DNA from 2 places in the Salimicrobium jeotgali genome. Region 2 is predicted to be linked to the other one. Evidence: predicted binding sites of a transcription regulator. Region 2 holds the regulator's gene; the other holds the start of a gene.

What was found. Region 2 encodes CtsR, which represses protease genes until heat stress. Its sites were predicted from a motif close to ATGGTCAATAAAGGTCAAACA; they were not measured.
Region 1: a site for CtsR is predicted at 5,240-5,260, ahead of clpP (ATP-dependent Clp endopeptidase proteolytic subunit ClpP). Genes of this name have one in related genera too.

What each region holds. Positions count from the first base shown of each region.
Region 1 covers NZ_CP011361.2:708,289-716,147, forward strand. The annotation lists gene trxB (thioredoxin-disulfide reductase) at 1-811, shown strand, start outside; gene rapZ (RNase adapter RapZ) at 979-1,866, shown strand; gene AAV35_RS03495 (gluconeogenesis factor YvcK family protein) at 1,866-2,831, shown strand; gene whiA (DNA-binding protein WhiA) at 2,847-3,806, shown strand; gene AAV35_RS03505 (HPr family phosphocarrier protein) at 3,930-4,184, shown strand; gene clpP (ATP-dependent Clp endopeptidase proteolytic subunit ClpP) at 4,603-5,181, opposite strand; tRNA gene AAV35_RS03515 (tRNA-Arg) at 5,371-5,444, shown strand; gene AAV35_RS03520 (hypothetical protein) at 5,617-5,841, shown strand; gene AAV35_RS03525 (glutaredoxin family protein) at 5,911-6,150, shown strand; gene AAV35_RS03530 (sugar-binding transcriptional regulator) at 6,283-7,311, shown strand; gene gap (type I glyceraldehyde-3-phosphate dehydrogenase) at 7,347-7,859, shown strand, end outside.
Region 2 covers NZ_CP011361.2:2,607,196-2,615,054, reverse strand. The annotation lists rRNA gene AAV35_RS13360 (23S ribosomal RNA) at 1-2,752, shown strand, start outside; rRNA gene rrf (5S ribosomal RNA) at 2,805-2,919, shown strand; gene AAV35_RS13350 (MgtC/SapB family protein) at 3,057-3,758, shown strand; gene AAV35_RS13345 (CtsR family transcriptional regulator) at 3,940-4,401, shown strand; gene mcsA (protein-arginine kinase activator protein McsA) at 4,420-4,974, shown strand; gene mcsB (protein-arginine kinase McsB) at 4,974-6,044, shown strand; gene clpC (ATP-dependent protease ATP-binding subunit ClpC) at 6,063-7,859, shown strand, end outside.

The DNA of each region.
Region 1 (7,859 bases), 800 kb from region 2:
AGATATAGAAAACTATCCGGGCTACGAAAGCATTCTCGGGCCGGACCTATCCAATAAAATGTTCGGCCACGCGAAGAAATTCGGTGCCGAATACGCCTACGGAGATATCAAAGAAATCATCGATGGCAAGGAGTACAAGACGATAGTAGCCGGAAAGAAAGAATATAAAGCGCGCTCTATCATTCTCGCTACCGGTGCCGAATACAAAGAACTCGGCGTTTCCGGAGAAAAAGAGCTCGGAGGCCGCGGCGTATCCTATTGTGCCGTATGTGACGGCGCCTTTTTCCGCGATAAGGAAATCGTTGTTGTCGGCGGCGGCGACTCTGCTGTGGAGGAGGGTGTTTATCTTACACGCTTCGCCAGCAAAGTTACCATTATTCACCGTCGTGACGAACTTCGGGCCCAGAAGATTCTTCAGGACCGTGCTTTCGACAACGATAAAATCGACTTTATCTGGGACACAACTGTAAGTTCCATCAACGAAGTGAACGGTAAAGTAGGCAGTGTCACTCTCTATGATAAGAATGAAGAGAGAGAGTACGATCTGAAAACAGACGGAACATTCGTCTATATCGGCCTCATTCCTCTCAATACTCCTTTCCTTGACCTGGGGGTTACAAATGAGGAAGGATACGTCGAGACGGATGAAAGAATGGAGACGAAGGTACCGGGTGTTTTTGCTGCCGGGGATATCCGTGATAAAGAGCTCCGTCAGATTGTGACAGCTACAGGAGATGGCAGTATTGCCGCCCAGTCTGCGCAAAACTATATCGAGAACCTGATGGAAGAACTTGAAAAAGTAGGTTCCTGAGAAACGTACGGACGGGAGTAATGGTTCTCCCGTCGGGCTGTCGCCCCTTTTTTAAGGTATATCTTTAAGGTGCAGGTGTTTATCACCTGCGCTTTTTTGTATAAGGCTGCGAAAACGTAGTATAATGAGGAAGAATAAAAAGCAACGTACCGATAAGGGGGAAAAGTATGGATCCGCAAGCATATAAAGCGAAACTTGTCATTATCACCGGTATGTCAGGCGCCGGTAAGACGGTGGCTGTTCAGAGTTTTGAAGATCTCGGCTACTTCTGCGTAGACAATCTGCCTCCGGCGCTTCTTCCGAAATTTCTGGAACTGATGAAGGACCCGAGCAACAATATCCAGAACGTCGCTCTCGTAATGGATCTTCGCGGAAGGGAATTTTTCGACTCACTGATCGAGTCGCTTGATGCTCTGAGCCAGGAAGAGTGGGTCGAGGATCATATACTTTTCCTTGATGCCGAAGATCAGGAACTGGTGTCCCGTTATAAAGAAACGAGAAGAAGCCATCCGCTCGAACCGAAGGGACTGCCGCTTGAAGGCATTAAAAAAGAAAGGGAAATGCTGGATGAGCTGAGAGGAAGAGCGCAGACCATATTCAATACGACGGATCTGAAACCGAAGGCGCTGCGCGAAGATATACTCCAGACGTTTAAAGAGAAAGAACAGCAGGTGTTCTCCGTACAGATGGTGTCTTTCGGTTTTAAACATGGTGTACCGATTGATGCGGATCTTATGTTCGACGTGCGATTTCTTCCGAATCCCCATTACGTGGAAACGATGCGGCCGAAAACCGGCCTTGACGATGAAGTGGTGCAGTATGTGTTCAAATGGGCCGAAACGAAACAGTTCCTCGATAAACTGAAGGATCTGCTCGCTTTCATGCTTCCCCGCTATCGTAAAGAAGGGAAGTCCCAGATTGTAGTGGCGATCGGATGTACGGGAGGTCAGCACCGTTCTGTAGCGATTGCCGAATTTCTGGCTCAGCATTTCGCGGAGGATTTCCTCACGAAAGTGACGCACAGGGACATCGAAAAGAGAAGGGAACTTTCCTGATGGGACAGCCGGAGAACAAAGTGCTCGTCGTCGGGGGAGGAACGGGGATGCCCGTTCTTCTCAGAGGCCTGAAAAAGCAGCCTATTTCTCTGTCTGCTCTGGTGACAATCGCTGATGATGGTGGAAGCTCCGGAAAGATACGCTCGGAGATGGAAATCCCTGCTCCGGGGGACATCAGGAACGTAATTGCCGCTTTATCGGAAGCGGAGCCGATTCTGCTCGATCTTTTCCAACACAGGTTTCCGGATGGGAACGGCCTGTCCGGCCATTCGATGGGGAACCTTCTTCTCGTTGCACTGACAAATATGACGGGTGATTTTTATGATGGGATCAAGCAGCTCTCCCGCGTCCTTAACGTAAAAGGGGATATTTATCCTGTATCCAAATACTCGATGAATCTCCATGCCGAGATGGATGATGGGACGATCGTTTCCGGTGAATCGAAGATACCGGAGGCGAACAAGCGGATCAAACATCTGTTCCTGAGCCCGACGCCGGCCGAACCTCTGCCGGAAGCCATTGATGCTATCATGGATTCCGAACTGATCGTCATTTCACCCGGAAGTCTTTACACAAGTATACTGCCGAATCTGATCATTCCCGAAGTGAAAGAAGCGCTCCGCGAAACAAAAGCGACTGTAACGTATGTGTGTAACGTAATGACCCAGGAAGGGGAGACTTCCCACTACACAGCTGCCGATCATCTGCAGGCGATCCATGATCACATCGGGGACGACGTGGTGGATTCGATTATTGTGCACAATAAGCCGATCCGCTCCGAGATGCGTGAACTTTACGCAAAAGAGAACGCACAGCCGGTCAGCTACGACCTCGACCGCCTGCGATCGATGAATATAAGGATTATCGAAGAAGACATCATTGACAGAACAAAACAGGTGATCCGTCACGACCCTGAGAAGCTGTCCAAATTGCTGTACAACATGATAAACGACCGCAGCGTTTAGAAAGGAGGGATGACGATGTCCTTCGCCTCTGAAATAAAGAAAGAACTTACGAATATGAAAGAAGACCTCGAAGCCAATGAAGCGGAACTCGCAGCCCTTGTAAGGATGAACGGCACTTTTTCGCTCAGAAACAAACAGTATCTGCTGGACGTACAGACGGAAAACGCAGCGATCGCCCGCCGTATTTATACGCTGATGAAGCAGCTGTTTCCTTACCCGGCCGAACTGCTCGTACGTAAGAAGATGCGTCTGAAGAAAAACAACGTCTACATCGTCCGGATGAAAGAGAATGCCGAAGTAATACTGAAGGAACTGGAAATACTGGAGGGCCCTCTTTCCGTCAATAAAAAGATTCCCGCTAAGTATTCCGGTACGACGAAAGGAAAAAGGGCTTATCTGCGCGGGGCTTTCCTTGCCGGAGGGTCCGTCAATAACCCTGAAACGTCTTCCTATCATCTGGAAATGAATTCTTCGGATGAGTATCACAACGAAGAACTGTGCAAAATGATGAACACGTTCGACCTTCACGCCCGTACGCTCGAGAGGAGAAACGGTTTCATCACTTATTTGAAGGAAGCGGAGAAAATTACCGAATTTATCAGTAATATTGGCGCTCACCAGGCGCTTTTCAAGTTTGAAGACGTAAGAATTGTCCGTGATATGAGAAACTCGGTGAACCGTCTCGTCAATTGTGAAACGGCCAACCTCAACAAAACAATCGGAGCTGCGTTCCGTCAGGTGGAAAACATCCGTTTCATCAATAAAACAGTAGGTCTCGATGCGATGCCGCCGAAGCTGAGAGATCTGGCCCGGGTGCGTCTCGAGCATCAGGACGTCTCGCTGAAGGAACTCGGTGAACTGGTTCCGGGCGGCAAGATCAGTAAATCCGGAATCAATCACCGTCTGAAAAAAATCGATGAATTCGCTGAAAAAGTAAGACGAGGGGAAGTCTCCGGGACTTCGGGGAGGACCTGATGTATTAAAACGGTTTTCATGCTATAATGAGAACCACTGGAAACGTCACCCTTTCCCCGGGGACGTTTTTTTCGAACAGACTGTATGCGCTTTCAAAATAGATTATAAGAAGGAGGATGACCGGTGATAGAAAAAAAGGTGAAAGTCGAATTATCCACGGGACTGCAGGCGAGACCTGCCGCCCAGTTCGTCCAGCTGGCGAATCGTTTCAGCTCGGACGTCTTCATTGAAAAGAACGAAAAGCGGGTAAATGCCAAAAGTATAATGGGGCTGATGAGTCTGGCTGTCGCAGGTGACGAAGAAGTAGTGCTTGTTACGGACGGCCATGATGAAGAAGAAGCCATGACGAAGCTCGAGGAATTTGTAAAAGAGGCATAAATGCTCAGTTGAAAAATATACATACAGAGAAAAGTCTCCGGAGCAGAGGTAAAAGAAGTCTGTATCAAAACTGAATAGCATACATGAAACCGGACGGTCCGTGACGTCCGGTTTTTTGCATTCAGAGAAGAGAGTCTGTACTGCCCGGTCATGATTTCAGGCCCCGGGAGTTTCGTTATCCTGCCCTTCAGCCCGCTTCCTTCTCTCCGAAAGGAAGGAAAAAGCGGTTTTCGTGACCTTCGGAGGGGAAAAATCGTGCTGAACGTCACGATTACGTGATAATCCTTCCCTTCAACTCCCTCGGGAGCACGTGGAGGGAAGGAAAGAGGTGCACCAAATAAAAAAAGCGGGCAGTATGGAAAAGATCCATACTGCCCGCTTTTAAAGTGTTTTTCAATATAGAGTCGTAATAGTGAAATTAGTTCTCCATTACTTTGTCGATCAGACCATAGTCCACTGCTTCGTGAGCATCCATGAAGTTGTCACGGTCCGTGTCGCGCTGAATAACTTCATAAGGCTGACCGGTACGCTCGGAGAGAATCTTGTTCAGTTTCTCTCTCATTCTGATGATTCTGTTGGCATGGATTTCGATGTCGGAAGCCTGACCCTGAGTACCGCCGAGTGGCTGGTGGATCATCACTTCACTGTTCGGAAGTGCGTAGCGCTTGCCTTCCGTACCGGCGTTAAGCAGGAAAGCACCCATGGAAGCTGCCATACCTGTGCAGATAGTGGAAACGTCCGGTTTAATGAACTGCATCGTATCAAAGATAGCCATACCGGCAGTGATGGAACCGCCCGGAGAGTTGATGTACAGGGAGATGTCTTTATCGGGATCGTCCGCAGCCAGGAATAGAAGCTGGGCTACGATCGAGTTCGATACGTTATCATCGATCGGACTGCCGAGCATGATAATCCGGTCTTTTAACAGCCGGGAATAAATATCATAAGCCCGTTCCCCGCGGTTCGTCTGTTCAATTACTGTTGGTACTAGATTCATAATGTATTCCTCCTCATTACATTCTCAATGAATGATTTTGTATGTTCATCATACCTTTATGGTCAATGAAGGTCAAACAATTTACTTTCATATCCACGAATATTGTTTCCCTAACCCGGATGAAATAAACATTTAAAGGGGACTTGCGTTCTGAAGACATACCCTTTATAATGGTTTTTGTGTCGATATGCGCCCGTAGCTCAGCTGGATAGAGCGATAGATTCCGGTTCTATAGGTCGGGGGTTCAAGTCCTCTCGGGCGCACTTGTATATACCGGAAAGCTCTCCAATATCATTTGGAGGGCTTTTTTGTTACAATATAAGCAGTGAAATCATTGGTGTTCTTCATTCAGAAAAGGTCAGACAGCCGGAACTGTTCGACTTAAAAGTCGTGCAGGCATCCGGCTGAATCGCTTTGGACCAGGGAGGTACTGCTATGGCAAAAGTTATCCGCTTTACGATTTTATGGACGGAACAGTTGATGGAGAGCCGGAGAATTCATCTGTTCGATATGAAGACACAGAGCAGAATTTCTTTTAATCATGAACTGATAGAACGGGCTCCCAGATGGACGGTGGAAAAAGAACTGATCACGTTCCTTCAATCGAAAGAAAGAAAAATAGACAGCGGTTATTACGATGGAAAGAAGCATGCTTCCTAGCTGCTTCTTTTTAAGTGAAAAACTTTTCCATCAGTGGTAAAATGAAGAGGAAGTGAAGGTGGGATGGAGATGAACGAAATCACTCTGTTTTCAAGAAATAACTGTTCGCTTTGCGAAGAAGTGAAAGTCTGGATAGATCTGCTCGCTTATGATTATTCTTTTGAATTTCGGGAAAAGGATATAGAGGAGGACGATGATCTTCATGAAAAGTACGCCCTCCAGATTCCGGTCGTACATGTGAATGGCGAGGAACTCATTTTTCCGCAGTTGAGCGAAAATGCTGTAAGAGAGCGCTTGCAGAAGTATTAAACTTGCACTTTTCAACAGCAGTTGGTAGTATAGTTTGTGAAGGAAATATTTTTTTGCTCCTAGCGGGACACAAAATGATGTAGTGGGACGTTATTGCCCCAATCTTCTTTTTAAACTGAAGGAGCAATGTTTATGAAAGAATGGATAGAATTACAGAAGAAACTTTATCCGGATGTTCTGGAGATTATTCAGAACAGATATCGGCTTCTCCATTACGTTTCACTTATGGAACCGATCGGACGCAGGACGCTTGCGGATAACCTGAATCTCAAGGAGCGCAGCATACGCTCCGAAGTCACCTTTCTGCAAAACGGCGGAATGGTGGAGGTGACTACGCGGGGGCTGTTGCTTACCGGGGAAGGAAAGTCCCTGCTTGAGAACATGGCCCCTTACATGAGGGAAGTTTCAGGGGTGAAGGTTTTAGAAGACCGTTTAAGGGAAAAGCTAAAACTGGAGTCTGTCATCGTCGTACCCGGCGACAGCGACGAGTCCGAGTGGGTGAAAGAGGAAATGGGAAAAGCGTGTGTCACGTACCTGCAGTCTATTGCGGGACCCGGTCAGACGCTTGCAGTGACCGGGGGGACGACGATGGCCTCCGTGGCTTCGAGAATGACCCCTTCGGCCGGGATGGAAGACTGGCTCTTCGTTCCGGCGCGGGGAGGCCTCGGAGAACGGGTGGAACATCAGGCGAATACGATTTGTGTGGAAATGGCCAAAAAAGCGATGGGGAACTACCGTCTGCTTTATGTGCCGGATCCGATCAGTGAAGAATCGTATCAGAACATTATCGAGGAACCTTCCGTCAAAGACGTTCTCGGTATCATCCGCTCTTCCGACATCGTCATCCACGGTCTCGGAGATGCACTTACGATGGCTAACCGGAGAAAGACCCCCGATGACCAGCTTGCCGTAATCAAAGAAAGGCAGGCGGTAGGGGAAGCTTTCGGGTACTACTTCAGCCAGTCGGGTGAAGTAGTGCATAAGGTGAGAACGGTCGGTCTTCAGCTCGAGGACCTGGAAGGAGACAGAGAGGTGATTGCCGTCGCAGGCGGCAGTTCCAAAGCGGATGCCATCTCTTCCTACTTCCAGCCCGGCAAGAGCAGCGTTCTCATCACCGACGAAGGCGCAGCGAAAGAGTTGATAAGGGATACGTCCCTTTAAATAATTAAATGTAATATTCTAAGGAGGAATTCAGCATGACAGTAAAAGTTGGTATTAACGGTTTTGGACGTATCGGACGTAACGTATTCCGTGCTGCTCTGAAAAACGATGAAGTGGAAGTAGTAGCTGTAAACGACCTTACAGATGCGAATATGCTGGCTCACCTTCTTCAGTATGATACCGTTCACGGTACGCTTGAAGAAGAAGTTGAAGTCAACGGCGAGAACCTTGTAGTAGGCGGTAAAGAAATCATCGTGAAATCCGAAAAAGATCCGGCACAGCTCGGCTGGGACGACCTGGGCGTAGAAGTGGTCATCGAATCGACCGGACGCTTCACACAGCGTGACGATGCCAAGAAACACATTGATGCAGGAGCTAAGAAAGTAATCATCTCCGCACCTGCCAAAGGTGAAGATCTTACAGTAGTTATGGGTGTTAACGAAGGTGACTACGATCAGGACAGCCACCACGTTATTTCCAACGCATCCTGCACTACGAACTGCCTGGCACCATATGCGAAAGTACTCCATGACAAATTCGGAGTTAAG
Region 2 (7,859 bases):
AATACATAGGTGATCGGAGGTAGACCCGGGGAACTGAAACATCTCAGTACCCGGAGGAGAGGAAAGCAAATGCGATTTCCCGAGTAGCGGCGAGCGAAACGGAACCAGCCCAAACCAGAGAGCTTGCTCTCTGGGGTTGTAGGACACTCCCTTGGAGTTACCAAGAGGGAGGATAGGCGAATCGGACTGGAACGTCCAGCCATAGCAGGTAACAGCCCTGTAGCCGACATCCTCCCTCCTCCGGAGTGGATCCTGAGTACGGCGAAACACGAGAAATTTCGTCGGAATCCGGGAGGACCATCTCCCAAGGCTAAATACTCCCTGGTAACCGATAGTGAACCAGTACCGTGAGGGAAAGGTGAAAAGCACCCCGGAAGGGGAGTGAAAGAGAACCTGAAACCGTGTGCCTACAAGTAGTCGGAGCCCGTTAATGGGTGACGGCGTACCTTTTGTAGAATGGACCGGCGAGTTACGATCGGCTGCAAGGTTAAGCACCGTAGGTGTGGAGCCGCAGCGAAAGCGAGTCTGAACAGGGCGTCTCGAGTAGACGGTCGTAGACCCGAAACCGTGTGATCTACCCATCTCCAGGGTGAAGGTCAGGTAATACTGACTGGAGGCCCGAACCCACGTAAGTTGAAAATTACGGGGATGAGGGGTGGGTAGGGGTGAAATGCCAATCGAACACGGAGATAGCTGGTTCTCTCCGAAATAGCTTTAGGGCTAGCCTTCGGCCAGGAGTCCTGGAGGTAGAGCACTGATTGGATGAGGGGCCCCTACCGGGTTACCGAGTTCAGTCAAACTCCGAATGCCAGCGACTCGCGTCGAGGAGTCAGACCATGGGTGAGAAGGTTCATGGTCAAGAGGGGAACAGCCCAGACCGTCAGCTAAGGTCCCTAAGTGTGTGTTAAGTGGAAAAGGATGTGGCGTTGCTTAGACAACCAGGATGTTAGCTTAGAAGCAGCTATCATTGAAAGAGTGCGTAATAGCTCACTGGTCGAGTGACGCTGCGCCGAAAATGTACCGGGGCTAAACACACCACCGAAGCTACGGATTTGCATCGATGATGCAAGTGGTAGGAGAGCGTTCCAGGAGCTGTGAAGTCAGACCGTGAGGACTGGTGGAGCGACTGGAAGTGAGAATGCCGGTATAAGTAGCGAAAAAAGAGTGAGAATCTCTTTCACCGTAAGCCTAAGGGTTCCTGAGGAAGGCTCGTCCACTCAGGGTTAGTCGGGACCTAAGCCGAGGCCGAAAGGCGTAGGCGATGGACAACAGGTGGAGATTCCTGTACCACCCGCCTCCGTTCGAGCGAACGGGGGGACGCAGGAGGATAGGGAGAGCGCACCATTGGATGTGTGCGTCCAAGCTGTGAGCGCGTCGGATAGGCAAATCCGTCCGGCAAGTGCAAGCAGTGATGGGGAGAGAACATGAGTATCGAAGCTCCTGATTTCACACTGCCAAGAAAAGCCTCTAGCGAGGATGGCGGGTGCCCGTACCGCAAACCAACACAGGTAGGCGAGGAGAGTATCCTAAGGTGATCGGGAGAACTCTCGTTAAGGAACTCGGCAAAATGACCCCGTAACTTCGGGAGAAGGGGTGCTCCTCTGCCGAGGAGCCGCAGTGAAGAGGCCCAAGCGACTGTTTACCAAAAACACAGGTCTCTGCGAAACCGTAAGGTGAAGTATAGGGGCTGACACCTGCCCGGTGCTGGAAGGTTAAGGGGATGCGTTAGCGTAAGCGAAGCGTTGAACCGAAGCCCCAGTAAACGGCGGCCGTAACTATAACGGTCCTAAGGTAGCGAAATTCCTTGTCGGGTAAGTTCCGACCCGCACGAAAGGTGCAACGACTTGGGCACTGTCTCAACGAGAGACCCGGTGAAATTATACGATGCGTGAAGATGCGCATTACCCGCGACAGGACGGAAAGACCCCGTGGAGCTTTACTGTAGCCTGATATTGAATGTTGGTATCGCTTGTACAGGATAGGTGGGAGCCATCGAAACCGGAGCGCAAGCTTCGGTGGAGGCGCCCGTGGGATACCACCCTGGCGGTACGGACATTCTAACCCAGGACCGTGATCCGGTCCGGAGACAGTGTCAGGTGGGCAGTTTGACTGGGGCGGTCGCCTCCCAAAAAGTAACGGAGGCGCTCAAAGGTTCCCTCAGAATGGTTGGAAATCATTCGCAGCGTGTAAAGGCACAAGGGAGCTTGACTGCGAGACCTACAAGTCGAGCAGGGACGAAAGTCGGACTTAGTGATCCGGCGGTACCGCATGGAAGGGCCGTCGCTCAACGGATAAAAGCTACCCCGGGGATAACAGGCTTATCTCCCCCAAGAGTCCACATCGACGGGGAGGTTTGGCACCTCGATGTCGGCTCATCGCATCCTGGGGCTGTAGTCGGTCCCAAGGGTTGGGCTGTTCGCCCATTAAAGCGGTACGCGAGCTGGGTTCAGAACGTCGTGAGACAGTTCGGTCCCTATCCGTCGTGGGCGTTGGAAATTTGAAAGGAGCTGTCCTTAGTACGAGAGGACCGGGATGGACACACCGCTGGTGTACCAGTTGTTCCGCCAGGAGCATTGCTGGGTAGCTACGTGTGGACGGGATAAGTGCTGAAAGCATCTAAGCATGAAGCCCCCCTTGAGATGAGATTTCCCTTTGTAGAGATGCCTCTGAGACGAAGAGGTTGATAGGTCCGGTGTGGAAGCGTGGCGACACGTGCAGCAGACGGATACTAATCCATCGAGATCTTCTCTATACGTTGGTCGTATGTTTCTTATCCAGTTTTGAAGGTTCATTCCTTCCTAAGATGTGGTGGCAATAGCGAAGAGGTCACACCTGTTCCCATGCCGAACACAGAAGTTAAGTTCTTCCGCGCCGATGGTAGTCGGGGTTACCCCCCGCAAGAGTAGGGCGCTGCCACATTGTCAGAAGCCCAGAGGCCACCCCCTCTGGGCTTCTTTTGTATAGGTAAGATCTTTCTCGACCCCTTCTATGATTCAGTCTTATTATGCAGGGGTAGGATATTTAGAGAAGTCGAAACTGGAAAGGCGGGGAGCAGGATGGAAGAATTCAAAGAATTTTTTTCGGGATTTATTGACGAAGACTTTGATATTTTTACGATCAGACTGGTGATTGCACTGTTTCTTTCAGGACTGATAGGTTTTGAAAGAGAACTGAAACGGCACTCTGCCGGATTCCGTACCCACATACTTGTTGGTGTCGGAGCGTGTATTATGATGCTTTTATCCCTATACGGATTTGAAGAATATATCCAGAAATATGACAATATCCGCTTTGATCCTGCCCGCATTCCTTCTTATGTTATCAGCGGAATCGGCTTTCTTGGAGCAGGTACGATTATCGTAAACGGAAGCACCATCCGTGGCCTGACGACAGCCGCTTCTATATGGACAGTTGCGGGGATTGGACTGATTGTCGGAGCAGGAATGTACGACATTGCGGTGCTGGCCACTTTTCTTGTCCTTCTCAGCCTCATCCTGTTGAATAACCTGGAAGAAAAATATCTCAGGCACGTAGCAAAGGGTGCTTATCACCTTACAGTGGCAGACCAGAAAGGTGTAAAGGAGATTTTTGCACTGCTGGAACATCTTGAAGTTGAAATCGAAAAGGTGGAAATCAAAAAAGAAGATCATATCTATATGATTTTGAAATTATCAAAAACAAATACACTGGATGATCAAACCTTGATGGAAGAGTTGGGAAAACTCGACGGGGAAATTTCAGTAATCCACAGATTCTAAAAGCCTGCTGCCGGGCTTTTTTTGTAAAGATAGGATATGGTGATTTGCCGACAAAATGCTTTTAATGGGAGGGTGTTCAGGGAAAGGGTTTATTGCAAACAAAATAGTTGAATGCTTCATGATTTTGAGTATAATAAAATTATAGTCAAAGATAGTCAAAGTCAAAGGAAGGAGGAGGGCCATGCGGAATATATCCGATGTCATCGAAGAATATCTGAAACATATAATCCAGGATAACCCGCATCAGGTCATCGAAATAAAACGTAGTGATCTGGCTGAAAAATTTCAGTGTGTGCCCTCTCAAATCAATTATGTGATTAAGACCCGTTTCACTGTGGAAAAAGGGTATATAGTGGAAAGTAAAAGAGGCGGTGGCGGATATATTCGCATCCGCCGTATTCAGCATCTGGATGAAGCCGATCTCATCGACGAAGTATTACTGCTCATTCAGCCGCAGGTATCCCAGTCTAGAGCTCTGGATATCGTGGAACGGCTGCTTGAAAATAAAGTGATTACGACGAGAGAGTCCGAACTTATTTTGAGCGTTATTGATAGAAATACGTTAGCTTTCCCATTACCGTTCCGTGATGAAATACGATCGAGAGTAATGACGGCTATGTTATCGAAGCTTAAATATAAGTAGAGAAAGGAGTGTGCTTGTATGCAATGTCAGCGCTGTGAGAAGTATCCGGCTACTGTTCATCTGACCCAAGTGATCAACGGTGAAAAAAATGAAGTTCATTTGTGCGACTCCTGTGCCAAGGAACAGGGGTACATGAATCAGGAAGAAGAGAAGTTCTCTCTGAATGATTTGTTGTCCGGACTTTTTCATATGGAAGGCAGCGGAAGTGCCGGAAAGTTATTTCAGGGGAATAAGCAGCAGCAGCAGAAGGAAAGTCTTCAATGTTCCGGATGCGGTCTGACCTATCAGGAATTCACGAAGGCCGGGAAATTCGGCTGTGCCACGTGCTATGAGACGTTCAATGAAAGGCTGGATCCGATTCTGAAACGGGTGCACAGCGGAAATACGACTCACCACGGCAAAGTTCCAAAACGAGCCGGCGGGGATCTGAATCTTCGCAGAGATATTGAGAAACACCGGGAAAAGCTTCATCAGCTTATCAACCAGGAAGAATTCGAGGAAGCTGCCAAGGTAAGAGATGAAATCAGAACACTTGAAGAAGAATTGAACCAGGATAAAGGCGGTGATTCCTGATGTCTCTTGAGAAATTTATGAATGAGGCTATCAGTCCGTGGATGCGGCACGACGGACCGGACAGTGATATTGTACTGAGCAGTCGTATCCGGCTTGCAAGAAACTTCTCTTCCCAGCCATTCCCCACGGTAGCAAGAGGTGAACCGCTGGAGGAGGTCCTTTCCTTCATGGATGAACATTTTACCGATAGTTCTTTCCGTGAATATGAAGGGCTGCAGCTCGTGAAGATGGATGATCTTCAGCCGATAGAAAAAAGGGGGCTCGTAGAGAAGCATCTGGTCAGCCCCCATCTGATTGAAGACAGAGAAAATGCAGCTACCATTATCAGTGAAAATGAACAGGTGTCGATTATGGTCAATGAAGAAGATCATCTTCGCATTCAGCTGTATTTCCCTGGTTTTCAGCTTGATAAAGCGCTGGAACAGGCCTCTCAGCTGGATGACTGGCTTGAAGAGAAAATAGATTACGCCTTTGATGAAGAGCGCGGATATTTGACTGCATGCCCGACAAATGTGGGAACAGGAATGAGGGCCTCTGTCATGATGCACCTGCCCGCGCTCGCCCTCACTAAACAGATTAATCGTATGACCCCTGCAATCAACCAGCTGGGTCTCGTCGTGCGGGGAATATATGGTGAAGGCAGTGAAGCGGTGGGAAATCTTTTTCAGATTTCAAACCAGATTACTCTGGGTAAATCAGAAGAAGACATCGTGGAAGATCTGCACAGCGTTGTGCAGCAGCTCATTGAGCAGGAACGCAAGGCAAGACAGACACTGATGAATCGTTCACCTGTGCAGCTGGAAGATCGTATTTATCGTTCTTATGGTACGCTCAGACACAGCCGGGTCATCACTTCAAAAGAAGCAGCAGGCTGTCTGTCGGATCTTCGTCTCGGTATTGATCTGGATTTTCTGAAAGACATACCGCGCACCATCTTAAATGAACTGATGGTACTGACCCAGCCCGGATTTCTCCAGCAGTACGCAGGAGAATCCCTGGACCCCGAAGACCGGGATATCAAACGGGCGACTCTGATCAGGGAAAGAATAAATCTTGAAGATGATAACTAATGAAGGAGGTAACAAATTATGATGTTTGGCAGATTTACAGAAAGAGCACAAAAAGTACTTGCATTGTCCCAGGAAGAAGCCGTGCGTCTAGGTCACAGTAATATCGGTACGGAGCACGTGCTGTTAGGTCTCGTTAAAGAAGGTGAGGGTATTGCAGCGAAAGCGCTGACTGCGCTTGGACTGGAAGCTGAAACCATCCAGACGGAAGTGGAGAACCTGATCGGTGCAGGAGAACAGAAATCCCAGACGATCCACTATACTCCGCGCGCCAAGAAGGTGATTGAGCTTTCCATGGACGAAGCCCGCAAATTGGGGCACTCTTACGTAGGCACGGAACATATTCTTCTCGGTCTGATCCGCGAAGGAGAAGGAGTGGCTGCACGAGTGCTTAACAATCTCGGTGTCAGTCTGAATAAAGCCCGCCAACAGGTACTTCAGCTGCTGGGGAACAATGAATCGACCGGCGGCCAGGGTCGTCGCGGCGGCAACCAGGGCGGTGGAGCTGCTCAGGGCAGCGGTCAAACCACCCCTACACTCGACTCCCTTGCCCAGGACTTGACGTCCATTGCCAAAGAAGGAAACGTCGACCCGGTCATCGGTCGTAGTGAAGAAATTCAGCGTGTCATACAGGTATTGAGTCGTCGTACGAAAAACAACCCTGTACTCGTCGGGGAGCCGGGTGTCGGTAAAACTGCAGTTGCAGAAGGACTCGCCCAGCAGATCGTGGAAAACGAAGTACCTGAGATTCTGAGGGATAAACGCGTCATGACCCTCGATATGGGTACGGTCGTCGCCGGTACTAAATACCGCGGAGAGTTTGAAGACCGTTTGAAAAAAGTGATGGAAGAGATTCGTCAGGCAGGGAATATCATTCTTTTCATTGACGAATTGCACACACTGATCGGAGCCGGCGGTGCAGAAGGGGCGATTGACGCTTCCAACATTCTGAAACCTTCTCTTGCCCGTGGGGATCTTCAGTGTATCGGCGCCACTACGCTGGATGAATACCGGAAGTATATCGAAAAAGATGCTGCTCTGGAACGTCGTTTCCAGCCTATCCAGGTGGATGAACCTACGACGGAAGAATCCACACAGATCCTTCAGGGTCTGCGGGACCGTTATGAAGCACACCACAGAGTAACGATTACAGATGAAGCAATCGAATCAGCAGTCCGGTTCTCCGATCGTTATATCACAGACCGTTTCCTTCCGGACAAAGCTATCGATCTCATAGATGAAGCAGCTTCCAAAGTACGCCTCCGTTCATATACGGCTCCACCTAACCTGAAAGAACTGGAGCAGAAACTCGAAGAAGTCCGTAAAGAAAAAGATGCGGCTGTACAGAGTCAGGAATTTGAAAAAGCTGCTTCTCTTCGCGACGACGAACAGAAGTTACGCGAAGAGCTGGAAGAAACGCAGAAAAAATGGAAAGAAAAACAGGGACAGGAAGATTCCGAAGTGACTGTCGAAGATATAGCTTCCATCGTCTCTCTCTGGACCGGTGTCCCTGTGAAGAAAATGACTACAGAAGAAAGCGAACAGCTTCTTCACCTCGAAGATACGCTTCATAACCGCGTCATCGGTCAGGAGGAAGCTGTCGATTCCGTGGCTAAGGCGATCCGCCGGGCTCGTGCGGGATTGAAGGACCCTAAACGTCCGATCGGTTCCTTTATTTTCCTAGGTCCGACAGGTGTAGGTAAAACAGAACTGGCCCGCGCTCTCGCTGAAAGCATGTTCGGTGAAGAGGACGCGATGATCCGTGTTGATATGTCCGAATATATGGAAAAACACAGCACGTCCCGTCTCGTAGGTTCC